Regions from separate parts of the Bradyrhizobium australafricanum genome, predicted to be linked through region 2. Evidence: riboswitches for the same ligand, from Rfam matches in the RefSeq annotation. Region 2 holds a riboswitch; each other region holds the start of a gene.
What was found. Region 2 has a riboswitch for cobalamin ahead of J6525_RS24200 (TonB-dependent receptor). Riboswitches for the same ligand answer to the same signal wherever they lie in the genome.

Region 1 (3,277 bases), on a different contig from region 2:
GAAGCCGGCGAGTTGCTCGCCGAAGTACTGCACCATGTCATTGCGCTCAAACTCGCCGTGCACGAGCACGTCCAGGCCAATGTCCTCCTGCCAACGGACAGCACGCGCAGTCTCTTCCTTGAGAAACTTGTCGTATTGCCCGTCGCTCATCGAGCCTCTCGCGTGCGCCGCGCGGGCAGTCCGCACCTCTGCGGTCTGCGGAAACGATCCGATCGTCGTGGTCGGAAACGCCGGCAGTTTGAAGCGCTTGCGTTGGATCTCGGCACGACTGGCAAATGGGCTGGCGCGCCGTCGCATGGCCTGATTGATCGCACTGATCCGGACGGCGACATTGGCGTCACGGATCTTCGGGGAAGTTTCGCGGCGGGTGGTAACGCGCTCCGATTCCGCAAGAGCGTCGGCGACATTCTGATCGCCTGCGAGTGCCCGTGCCAAGGTCGCAAGCTCGCGAATCTTCTGAACCGAGAACGCGAGCCAGCTCTTGACATCGGAAGCAAGCTCCGTTTCGAGTTCAACATCGACCGGCACGTGAAGCAGCGAACAGGATGGGGCGATCTGTACGCGATCCTTGCCGAGCTTCGCAATGGCGGGATCGAGCCGCTGGCGCAGCGCCGACAAATTCGTCCGCCACACATTGCGACCGTCTATCACGCCGAGTGACATGACGAGTTCACTTCGCCCGGCAGCAATGATCTGATCCAATAACTCCGGCGCCCGAACCAGATCGACATGCAGGCCGGCAATAGGTAGGCGCAAGGCGGTGTGAAGATTGTCGCCAAGGTGGCCGAAATAGCTGGCAACCATGATCTTGATGGCCGGCCCTTCCTTGGCGAGCCGGTCATAGGCATGCAGCAAAGAATTTTTTAACCCCTCATCCAGATCAAGGACCATGCAGGGCTCGTCAAATTGAACCCATTTTGCTCCGCGTTTGGCCAATTCCTGCAGAACCTCGATATAGATCGGTATCAGGTCATCCAGGAGTGACAGTGGCTGGAACGCGGGATCAGCACTCTTGCCTAACTTCAAGAAAGTCGCCGGACCGATCAGGACAGGGCGCGTCTGAAAGCCAAGGGCCTTGGCTTCCTCATACTCCTCGATAGGCTTGCGAGAGGAGAGTCTGAAAGTCTGCCCCCGATGAAATTCCGGAACCATGTAGTGGTAGTTGGTATCGAACCACTTGGTCATCTCCTGCGCGGGTGCGCCATAGCCGCGAGGTCCGTGACCGCAACTCGCATCCTGACTGCCGCTTTGTGAACCGCGTGCCATGGCGAAATACGTCTTGAGAGAAGCAGGCTCGGCTTTCGAGGCATAGACTTCCGGGATGGCGCCGACCATGACACTGGTGTCGAGCACCTGATCGTATAGCGAGAAATCGTTCGACGGAATGATGGTGACACCGAGGGATTTCTGGCGCGCCCAGTTCGCCGCACGTAGGCCGGCTGCGTCCTCGAGCAATTGCTGTTCGCTGATTCTTCCGGCCCAATAGCTTTCGAGCGCGAGTTTAAGCTCGCGTCTTGGACCAATGCGCGGCGTTCCGAGCGTGGCAACCGGAAGTGAGAGAAGAGACATAGCGTTAACCCCATGTTGGGGGCAAAGGCCATGGCGGACGCAGGCAGGAGACGTCGCGCGAGCGACGGCTGCTTGGCGCACCACCGGGACACCCCGCCCGTGGACGAACATATTGTCGGGGCAGGTCTCCTGGCTCGCGGGTCATCGCCACTGTCCGGCCTTCCCGAAGCCGCGCAGGCTTCAGTGACTCTGTTGGACAGCGGCTCGCCGCTCACAGTTGCGGGGGCAGCGCCGGCATCACCGGCTTCCCTCTTAGCTCCGGATCAAACAGGAACCGGAGAACCTCGACGACTTGGATTATCGGCAAGACAACTCCGCCGTCAACCTCTCAAATTGATGCTGCGACTCTCCTACGTGTTGACGATGCACGGCCACTCTTGATCGCGACGTTGAAGGCACTCTCCAATCACAGATATCGGGGTGACCGTCTGCGAGGCGCGTTGGCGTCGGACCGCGTGTCAGATCATGGAAGAGACGAATGCGGCCTGGGCGATGAAGGTCACGGTGCCGAGACAGGACGCTCTTCACGCGATCCAGCTTTCGAACATTCATCGAGCACCCTTCGCTACGTCCCCCTTTCTCCACCAACAACCAGTGTGAATAGGCGCGCTATACGCTAAATCCGGCAGCGTACTCAGCGAGCATGTTGATCTACGACCAATCCTGGTAGGCGCCACGCGGATGTTTTTGACGATACTGCGCAAAGCAAGCATAGTGAATCACCAACGAAAAGAGTAGCTCGCAATGAAAATGGCTGTTTGGAGTGCCCTCGGCGTCTTTGCTGCTGCCGTCTTTACGGTCGGCCTGTTCGGCTGGATAGCAAGGCCATTTATGAACCCGGCCGTCAGACAGATGCTCTCGAAAGTGTTGAGCAGTTCAAGTCGAAGCTAGCCTTGCCTTCTTGCCCGGTCGGTACGACTGCATGGAAGCGCAGCTCCTCCAATGTTGACTGCGGCGACGGAGCAGATAGACGCCGGTCACGAGTGTGCCGTCACGCGAGCGGCGAATGCCGTCGTCCCATCGCCTGCCTGACTTTTGAATTTCCTTAGCGCCGATTCCTAATCGCTCGCCGCTGATGGGCGGCTTCGCCTCGTTGTTGGCCATAAAGCGCCAAGCACAACCGGCTGATGCACCTCCGCAGCAGCGGCAACGACCCTGGACCACACGGTTCGATGGCGGCAAACCTGCACCCAATTGTCGTCTGGCTTCTGGCAGCGAGGCCTTCAAAACTGCGCTGCTCGAACATCCAGTAGCGTGACAGGAATGAGCCAAGAAAGTCGCTGCGAATAGGCTAATGGCAACATAAATAAGGTGCGCAGGTCGGGAAGGCGACAAAGGCGGCACAAATCTGGTGCGAACTGCCTGTTATTGCCTGGCACGAAGAATGCAAGTCCTCGCTTACCCAGGCTTCTCCTCCTGGGCAGGTCCAGCATTGCAAGTTGAAGCTTTGGCTGACCAGGAAGTTAGCGGCGCGTGACATCGAGGGACAGCGCCTGCTTGCGCGGGACATCAGCAGGTGCTCGCGTCACGTTGCCGCTAACTTCTAGCGATCTCGTAGATCACGTTGAAGATTGTCCTCTTTGGAATTGACGCGTGGATGAGAACCAGATGGGCCGGCAGCAATGAAGAGAATGTCTGGAACGCGCGTGCTTTGGTTCTGTCTCGGTCGATCGCTGATCTGCCTGGCCGGGCTGGCAGCGACAAACAG
Region 2 (3,277 bases):
GGCAGCCAGCGTCCACTCGCCGCGGCCGCCCCAGAACGATTGCTTGACCCCGATCTCGGTCTGCTTGCCGGTCGCAAGCTGGAACGTTTTCTGCGTGGTCGACAGTGAGATCAGATTGCTGACCGGATCGACGCCGACCGCGTACTGGCCATAGAACGCGAGGTTCTTGATCGGCTCGTAAACGAGCCCCGCGCGCCAGCTGGTGCCCGATAGCGCCGTCTCGAAACTGTTTGCGGGCGTCTTGTAGTCGGTGCGATCCACCTCGGGACGGTCATACCTGACACCGGTCACCAGCGACAACTGATCGGTCAGCAAGAGACGATCCTCGGCGAACAGCGCGTATTGATTGACGATCGCATTGAAGCCCGGCGTGGTCGCCGTCGTCGTCGCGAAGAACGATCCCGGATCGAACACGTAAGGATTGACCGACGACGCGCCGCCATAGGGCGAGTTGTTGGTGTGGGTGAAGTCGATCCGGTTGACGTCGAAGCCAGCGACGACCTGGTTCGCAAGGCCGAACACGTGACCGCTGAAGGTCGCATCCATCCGGTTGCCGAGCTGCTTCTGGTCGTGGAAGATCTCGATGTAGCTCGTGCGATCGATCAGCCGGGTCTTCGGATTCCAGGTGTAGTTCTCGATGTCGCGCCAGTGCCGCCCGCTGGTCAGGTAATACAGCGTGTTGTTGACCTTGATGCCGTCGGCGACGTCCCACTCGGTCTTGAACCGGGTCCAGCTGTCCTGATATCGGATCGCGCTGTCTGCTGCATTGTAGTTCTTGAAGCGCAGCGCGTCCTGGATCGAGCCGTTGATCAGCGGCGTGCCGAAATAGCGCGACGGGCTGCGGTCGCCGTAGTCCTCCGACAGCGTGAAGGCGAGATTGTCCGACGCCTGCACCCGCACGGCAGCGGAGACCACCGCGTTCGAGGTCTTGTCGCGATCGACCCAGCCGTCCGACATGTTGCCGGTGGCGTTGACGCGGTACGACACATTGGGATTGATCGGACCGGTGCTGTCCACCGAGAGCCGCCGCGTCATGTTGCTGTCGAGCGAGACCTCGGCCTCGTTATAGGGCGTGCTCTGCGGCTTCTTCGGAATCACGTTGATGACGCCGCCGATCGCGCCCTCGCCGTACAGCACCGAGGCCGGCCCGCGCAGCACTTCGATGCGCTGCGTCGACCAGGTGTCGTAGGGGAACGTCAGCGTGCCGGAGCCGATATAGAAGCGCGTGCCGTCGTACAGCGTCATCACCGAGTTGCTGCCGGCAAAGCCGCGGCTGCTGAACGACAGGCCGCCATTGCCGGGCGCCGGCGTTGCGACGAACCCGGCCGCGTCCTGGGTGACGGCATCGAGCACATTATGCTGGCCGCGTTCGGCGATGGTCTGCGCCGTGATGATCTCGACGCTGGCCGGCGTCTGCAGCGGCGTCAGATTGAGACGACTACCGGTGCCGCCCTGCGTGGCGGCATTGAGTGTCGGCGATGCCGCCCCCGATACGCCTGACGCCGCGGCGCGCGGCGTGTTGCCGGCCGTCGCGGGCCTCGGCCGTGGCCGCGCCGCAGCGGCCATGTCACGGCTGCGCGCCGCGGGCTTCGGCTTTGCCGCAGCGGAAGGCGCGACCTCGATCGGATCGAGCCTGGTTGGTGGCGGTGTTTGTGCCGAGGCTTCGGCCGGCAACAGCAATGATGACAGGGAGCAGAGAAGACCGAGGCGCCATTTGCGCGCAACGGGAGAGGACGGAGACATGAAAAGGACTCGCGGTAACGTGGCACGTCACCGCGAACGCGGACTGGCGCATTGCCCAAAAGGCAGTGCTCCGATCCCACCAGGACGCCCCCGCCCGATGTGCTCGCGTGTGACCACGACTGACGGCAGGTCTCCTGGCTCACGGGTCATCGCCTGTCGACGCCTTCCCGGGCCTGATGGCCCAGTGGCAAATTGACGAAAGGCTCGCCGTTTACAGTTGCGGGGACAGCTGCGGCATTGGGGTTACCCTCGCACCGCATTCCCTTTTGATCCCCGAAGGGAACCGTCGGCAAAAACGATAGGTGGTGCCGGCAGGGCTGTCAATTCGATGCGATTGTCGCACACATGCTTTGCGGGTAATGCTGCGGCGATGACACAGGCATCTGCGGATGACGTGGAGCTCCCTCTAATCCCGTCATCCTGAGGAGCCGCGCAGCGGCGTTTCGAAGGATCGACGGCCACCAGCCGGGCCGTGCATCCTTCGAGGCTCGCCCAGCGGCGCAATTGCGCCGCAAGGCTCGCACCTCAGGATGACGGGAAACGTAGGTTCGCGTCACTGAGCCTCGACGCATCCCTGCATCACCTCATCAATCTCCGCGCGCGACAGCGCACCCATCTCGGCGATGAACACGATGCGCGTGCGCGGCACGCCGGGCGACGGCACGCCGCCCGCAGCCAGGGTCGCGCGGCCGCCGGCGAGTTGAAACACGGTCAGCCGCCCGGGCTGCTCCACCGTCTCGAACAATCCCTTCGCCCGCGCCAGCTTCGAGGCCAGTCTGCCGATCGCCTGCTGCAAGCGCGGCAGCAAGACGGGCCGCTCCGAGGTCCAGCTCAGCGTCTCGAAGCGATCGGACGCCGGCCGTCGCGGCGCGGTCTCGCGCGGCGCCGGCACATGATCGAGGTCCGCTGGGAACAGCAGCGCGGCCGGCACCTCGCCATGCAAGGCATCAACCACCACGGCCGCCGGACGCGCCGCGCGCACGGCGTCGCGGATCGCGGCGCAGGTGGCGGCGTCAGTCAGATCGACCTTGCTCAGCGCCACCACGTCCGCCGCCCGGAGCTGCGAGCGCAGCAGCGCATCGTTCAGCTTCGCCGCAGGCTGCGTCGCGTCGACCACGCACAGCACGGTCTCCAGCGGCGCCTCCTTCCAGATCACGGGATCCATCAGGTTGCGCACGATGTCGGCGGGATCGGCGATCCCGCTGGTCTCGATCACGATGAATTCGGGACGCGGATCACGCCGCAGCAACGTGGCGAGCGTGCGCAGCAGGTCGCCCTCCAGCGTGCAGCAGATGCAGCCATTGCTCAGGCTGACCACGCCGTCGCTGGCGCCGGCGATCAGCTCGGCGTCGATATTGATCGCACCGAAATCGTTGACCACGGCGGCGATGCGCCGCCCTTGCGCATGCGCCAGCAGATGGTTCACGACCGTGGTCTTGCCCGCCCCGAGGAAGCCCGCGACCAGCAGGATCGGGACCGGCACCTCAGCCCCCCGTGATAGGCCGGCGCACCGGCCGGCCGGGACGCGCCGCGA
Region 3 (3,277 bases), on a different contig from region 2:
CCCATTTATCGACGTCAGCTGGCAGATAGAGGTTGACCGACTGGCTCTGGCAGATGAACGCGGCGCGGTCGGCGGCAAGTTCGACGATCCAGCGCTGGTCGATCTCGAAGGCGGTGCGAAAGACCGCTTTCTCGATTTCCGAGAGGATGTCGAGATGGGCGACCGAACCCTCGTGGGCGATGATCGACTGCCAGATCGCCGAAGTATTGGCGTCCTTGGCGGCCAGCAGTTTGGCGAGATGCCGATTACGCACCGAGATGGCGCCGGACAAGGTCTTATGGGTGTAGATGTTGGCCGGGATCGGTTCTACGCAAGCGCTGGTGCCGCCGCAGATAATGCTTATCGAGGCGGTCGGCGCGATCGCGATCTTATGGCTGAAGCGGGCCATCACGCCTCGTTCCAGGGCATCCGGGCACGGCCCCCGCTCGCGCGCGAGCGTCACGGATGCCGCATCAGCATCGCGACGAATTTTCCAGAACATGTTCAGATTGAACGACTTGGCCACGACGCTTTCCATCGGAATGCTCTTGGCCTGCAGGAACGAGTGGAAGCCCATGACGCCAAGGCCGACGGAACGCTCACGCAAGGCGGCGTAGCGGGCACGCTTCATGACGCCCGGCGCCACCGTGATGAAGTGGGTCAGCACGTTGTCGAGGAAGCGCATGACGTCCTCGATGAAGCCAGGCTCCTCGTTCCACTGGTCCCAGGTCTCGAGGTTGAGCGACGACAGGCAGCACACCGCGGTACGCTCCTCGTCGCGATGATCGATGCCGGTCGGCAGGGTAATTTCGCTGCACAGGTTGGACGTTGAGACCTTGAGGCCGAGCTCGCGCTGGTGCTTGGGGAGCGCGCGGTTCACCGTGTCGATGAACAAGAGATAAGGCTCCCCCGTCTGCAGCCGGTTCTCCAGGATGCGTTGCCACAGCTGGCGGGCGTCGATTTCGCGGATAACGTCCTTGGTCTTCGGACTGCGCAGAGCGAACGCAGTGCCGGCGCCTACGGCACGCATGAACTCATCGGTGACGTTGATGCCGTGATGCAGGTTGAGACTCTTGCGGTTGAAGTCGCCGGACGCCTTGCGGATCTCGAGGAACTCCTCGATCTCGGGATGGTGGATATCGAGATAGACCGCAGCCGAGCCGCGCCGCAACGAGCCCTGGCTGATCGCCAACGTCAGGCCGTCCATGACGTGGATGAACGGGATGATGCCTGAGGTAACGCCGCCCTTCACCTGCTCGCCGATCGAGCGAACATTGCCCCAGTAGGTGCCGATGCCGCCACCGTTAGAGGCAAGCCATACGTTCTCGTTCCAGGTGCCCACGATGCCTTCGAGCGAGTCCGACACCGAGTTAAGGAAGCAGGAAATCGGCAGGCCGCGCGTCGTGCCGCCGTTGGAGAGCACCGGTGTGGCTGGCATGAACCACAGCCGAGACATCCCATCGTAGAGACGTTGGGCATGCGCAACATCATCCGCGAAGGCGCAAGACACCCGCGCGAACATGTCCTGGATCATTTCGCCGGCGAGCAGATAACGGTCGCTCAGCGTCAGCTTGCCGAACGGCGTCAACAGGTCGTCGCGCGTCCGATCGAGCTTGAGATCGGCCGGCTTTGGCGATGGCGCAAGGGGGTACGGCAGCGGGGCCGGCGACGGCGGCGGCACAAGACACAACTCAGGCGCGCTGGGCTCTGCCTGCAATGGCTGCGACCTCACGCGCGCCGGCTCCTCAATGAGATGACCATGCTGATCGAAATCGTAAGACGGCGACATCGGCAACCCCGCGATGTTAGGCGGGGGAACCGCGCGGATGACTTGCGAGGAAACCGGTCAAACGTCTCCGGCTGCAAGCGACCCAACGGGGCACCCCGCCCGAGGACTTTCGTTCAGTCGCGGCAGGTCTCCTGGCTCGCGGGTCGCCGCGGCTGTCGGCCTTCCCGGCGCTGTGCTGCGCCAGTGACCATGATGACAACCGCTCACCGCTTACAGTTGCGGGGGCAGCCCCGGAGTAGCCGTTCGGCGCACCGGGTTCCCTCTTAGCTTCCGACCCACAAAATGTTGGGGCCAGAAGACCGTGACTGACTAGACATAGGCACTACTCGCCGGGATTCGTCAACTGGAGAGGTCCAGATTAAAACGCAAAAACATACCGAAGCCCGGACGACTTTGTCGCCGCTGTCGGCTTCTGCTGCAGGTGATTGGATATGCCGTTGGGCTGCATTACCGGTTTCCGTCAAGCCTGCGCAACGGTCGAGGAAATTCCTGGCTCGCACGTCGCATTGATGGAATCTAAGAAACGGCGCGTCAGTAGAGGAGCAATTCGGCCAGACGCTTGATTTGAATCGCAGCGCTCCTGCTCGCCGCGACAAATGGCATCTGGACGAATTCGTTATCCACTCGCGGGCGAACAACATCGGCTCTGGCGCGCCGTCGACCGGAATGGCCTCGCATCCAGCCCCGAACAGACTCGCGCTGCACAGTGGTCCCACGCCTGTCACGGCTCCAGCGCGACCTGCAAGCCCTCCTTACTTTCAACATGAACGTAACGGGGTCCGATCGGCCGTCCCCTGCCGCTGGCGACAGTGACAATGTCTTCCAGAGGCGTGGCGCGCGCATCCGCCTCGGGGCGAGACAAGATCAGATCGGCGTGAAACAGCCCTTCCGATTCGAGGCCGGTGGCATCCACGCCAAGGGCCGCCAAGCTGGCCAAACAGCTCTCAAATTCTTCAGGATCGCGAAAGCGACGCTGGATAAACGTTGCGCCGGCAAGACGTTCTGTCACAAGACCACGGTTTGCGAACGTCGCGGCGAGCGATTCAAATGGGAACATTCGTAGCACGAAGGAGATGATCCATGGTTGCTTCTCTGCCGCATCGAGAATCTCGCTGAACGTCTTCTCGGTAACGTAGCCGATGCATCCGGTCGACATGATAACATCCACGGAGCGGAGAATGCGCGCGCTGTCCATCGATAGCGCCTCCTTTTCAAGGTCAGCGACAATGCCCTGCTCTAAAAGGCCAACACTCTTCGCATAGCTGACCGCCCGGGCCGACACATCGAGGCCGATAAAGCGTGCCAACCCGACATCAGGCCAGGCTGCATAGAAACTGCGATCGAGACTCACCAATGTCTCAGAGCTGATCGCTCTCATCTCACGCCGGGCGTAGCGGTGACGCAAGCCCGCGAAGGTCAGCGGAAAGCGATGCACCGCTGCATTGATGCCGTACGAACAACCAACATCGAGCACGACGGGCTTGAGGCCGGTGGCCGAAGCTTTCGCTG

Region 1: another riboswitch for cobalamin. It lies ahead of metE (5-methyltetrahydropteroyltriglutamate--homocysteine S-methyltransferase); the one in region 2 lies ahead of J6525_RS24200 (TonB-dependent receptor).
Region 3: another riboswitch for cobalamin. It lies ahead of J6525_RS36840 (ribonucleoside-diphosphate reductase subunit alpha); the one in region 2 lies ahead of J6525_RS24200 (TonB-dependent receptor).

The regions. Positions count from the first base shown of each region.
Region 1 covers NZ_JAGKJL010000026.1:36,771-40,047, reverse strand. The annotation lists gene metE (5-methyltetrahydropteroyltriglutamate--homocysteine S-methyltransferase) at 1-1,569, opposite strand, end outside; cobalamin riboswitch at 1,672-1,871, opposite strand; gene J6525_RS23025 (nodulate formation efficiency C protein) at 3,201-3,277, shown strand, end outside.
Region 2 covers NZ_JAGKJL010000028.1:64,144-67,420, forward strand. The annotation lists gene J6525_RS24200 (TonB-dependent receptor) at 1-1,743, opposite strand, end outside; cobalamin riboswitch at 1,851-2,046, opposite strand; gene J6525_RS24205 (CobW family GTP-binding protein) at 2,297-3,226, opposite strand; gene J6525_RS24210 (amidohydrolase family protein) at 3,228-3,277, opposite strand, start outside.
Region 3 covers NZ_JAGKJL010000062.1:30,104-33,380, forward strand. The annotation lists gene J6525_RS36840 (ribonucleoside-diphosphate reductase subunit alpha) at 1-1,711, opposite strand, end outside; cobalamin riboswitch at 1,873-2,087, opposite strand; gene J6525_RS36845 (class I SAM-dependent methyltransferase) at 2,490-3,277, opposite strand, start outside.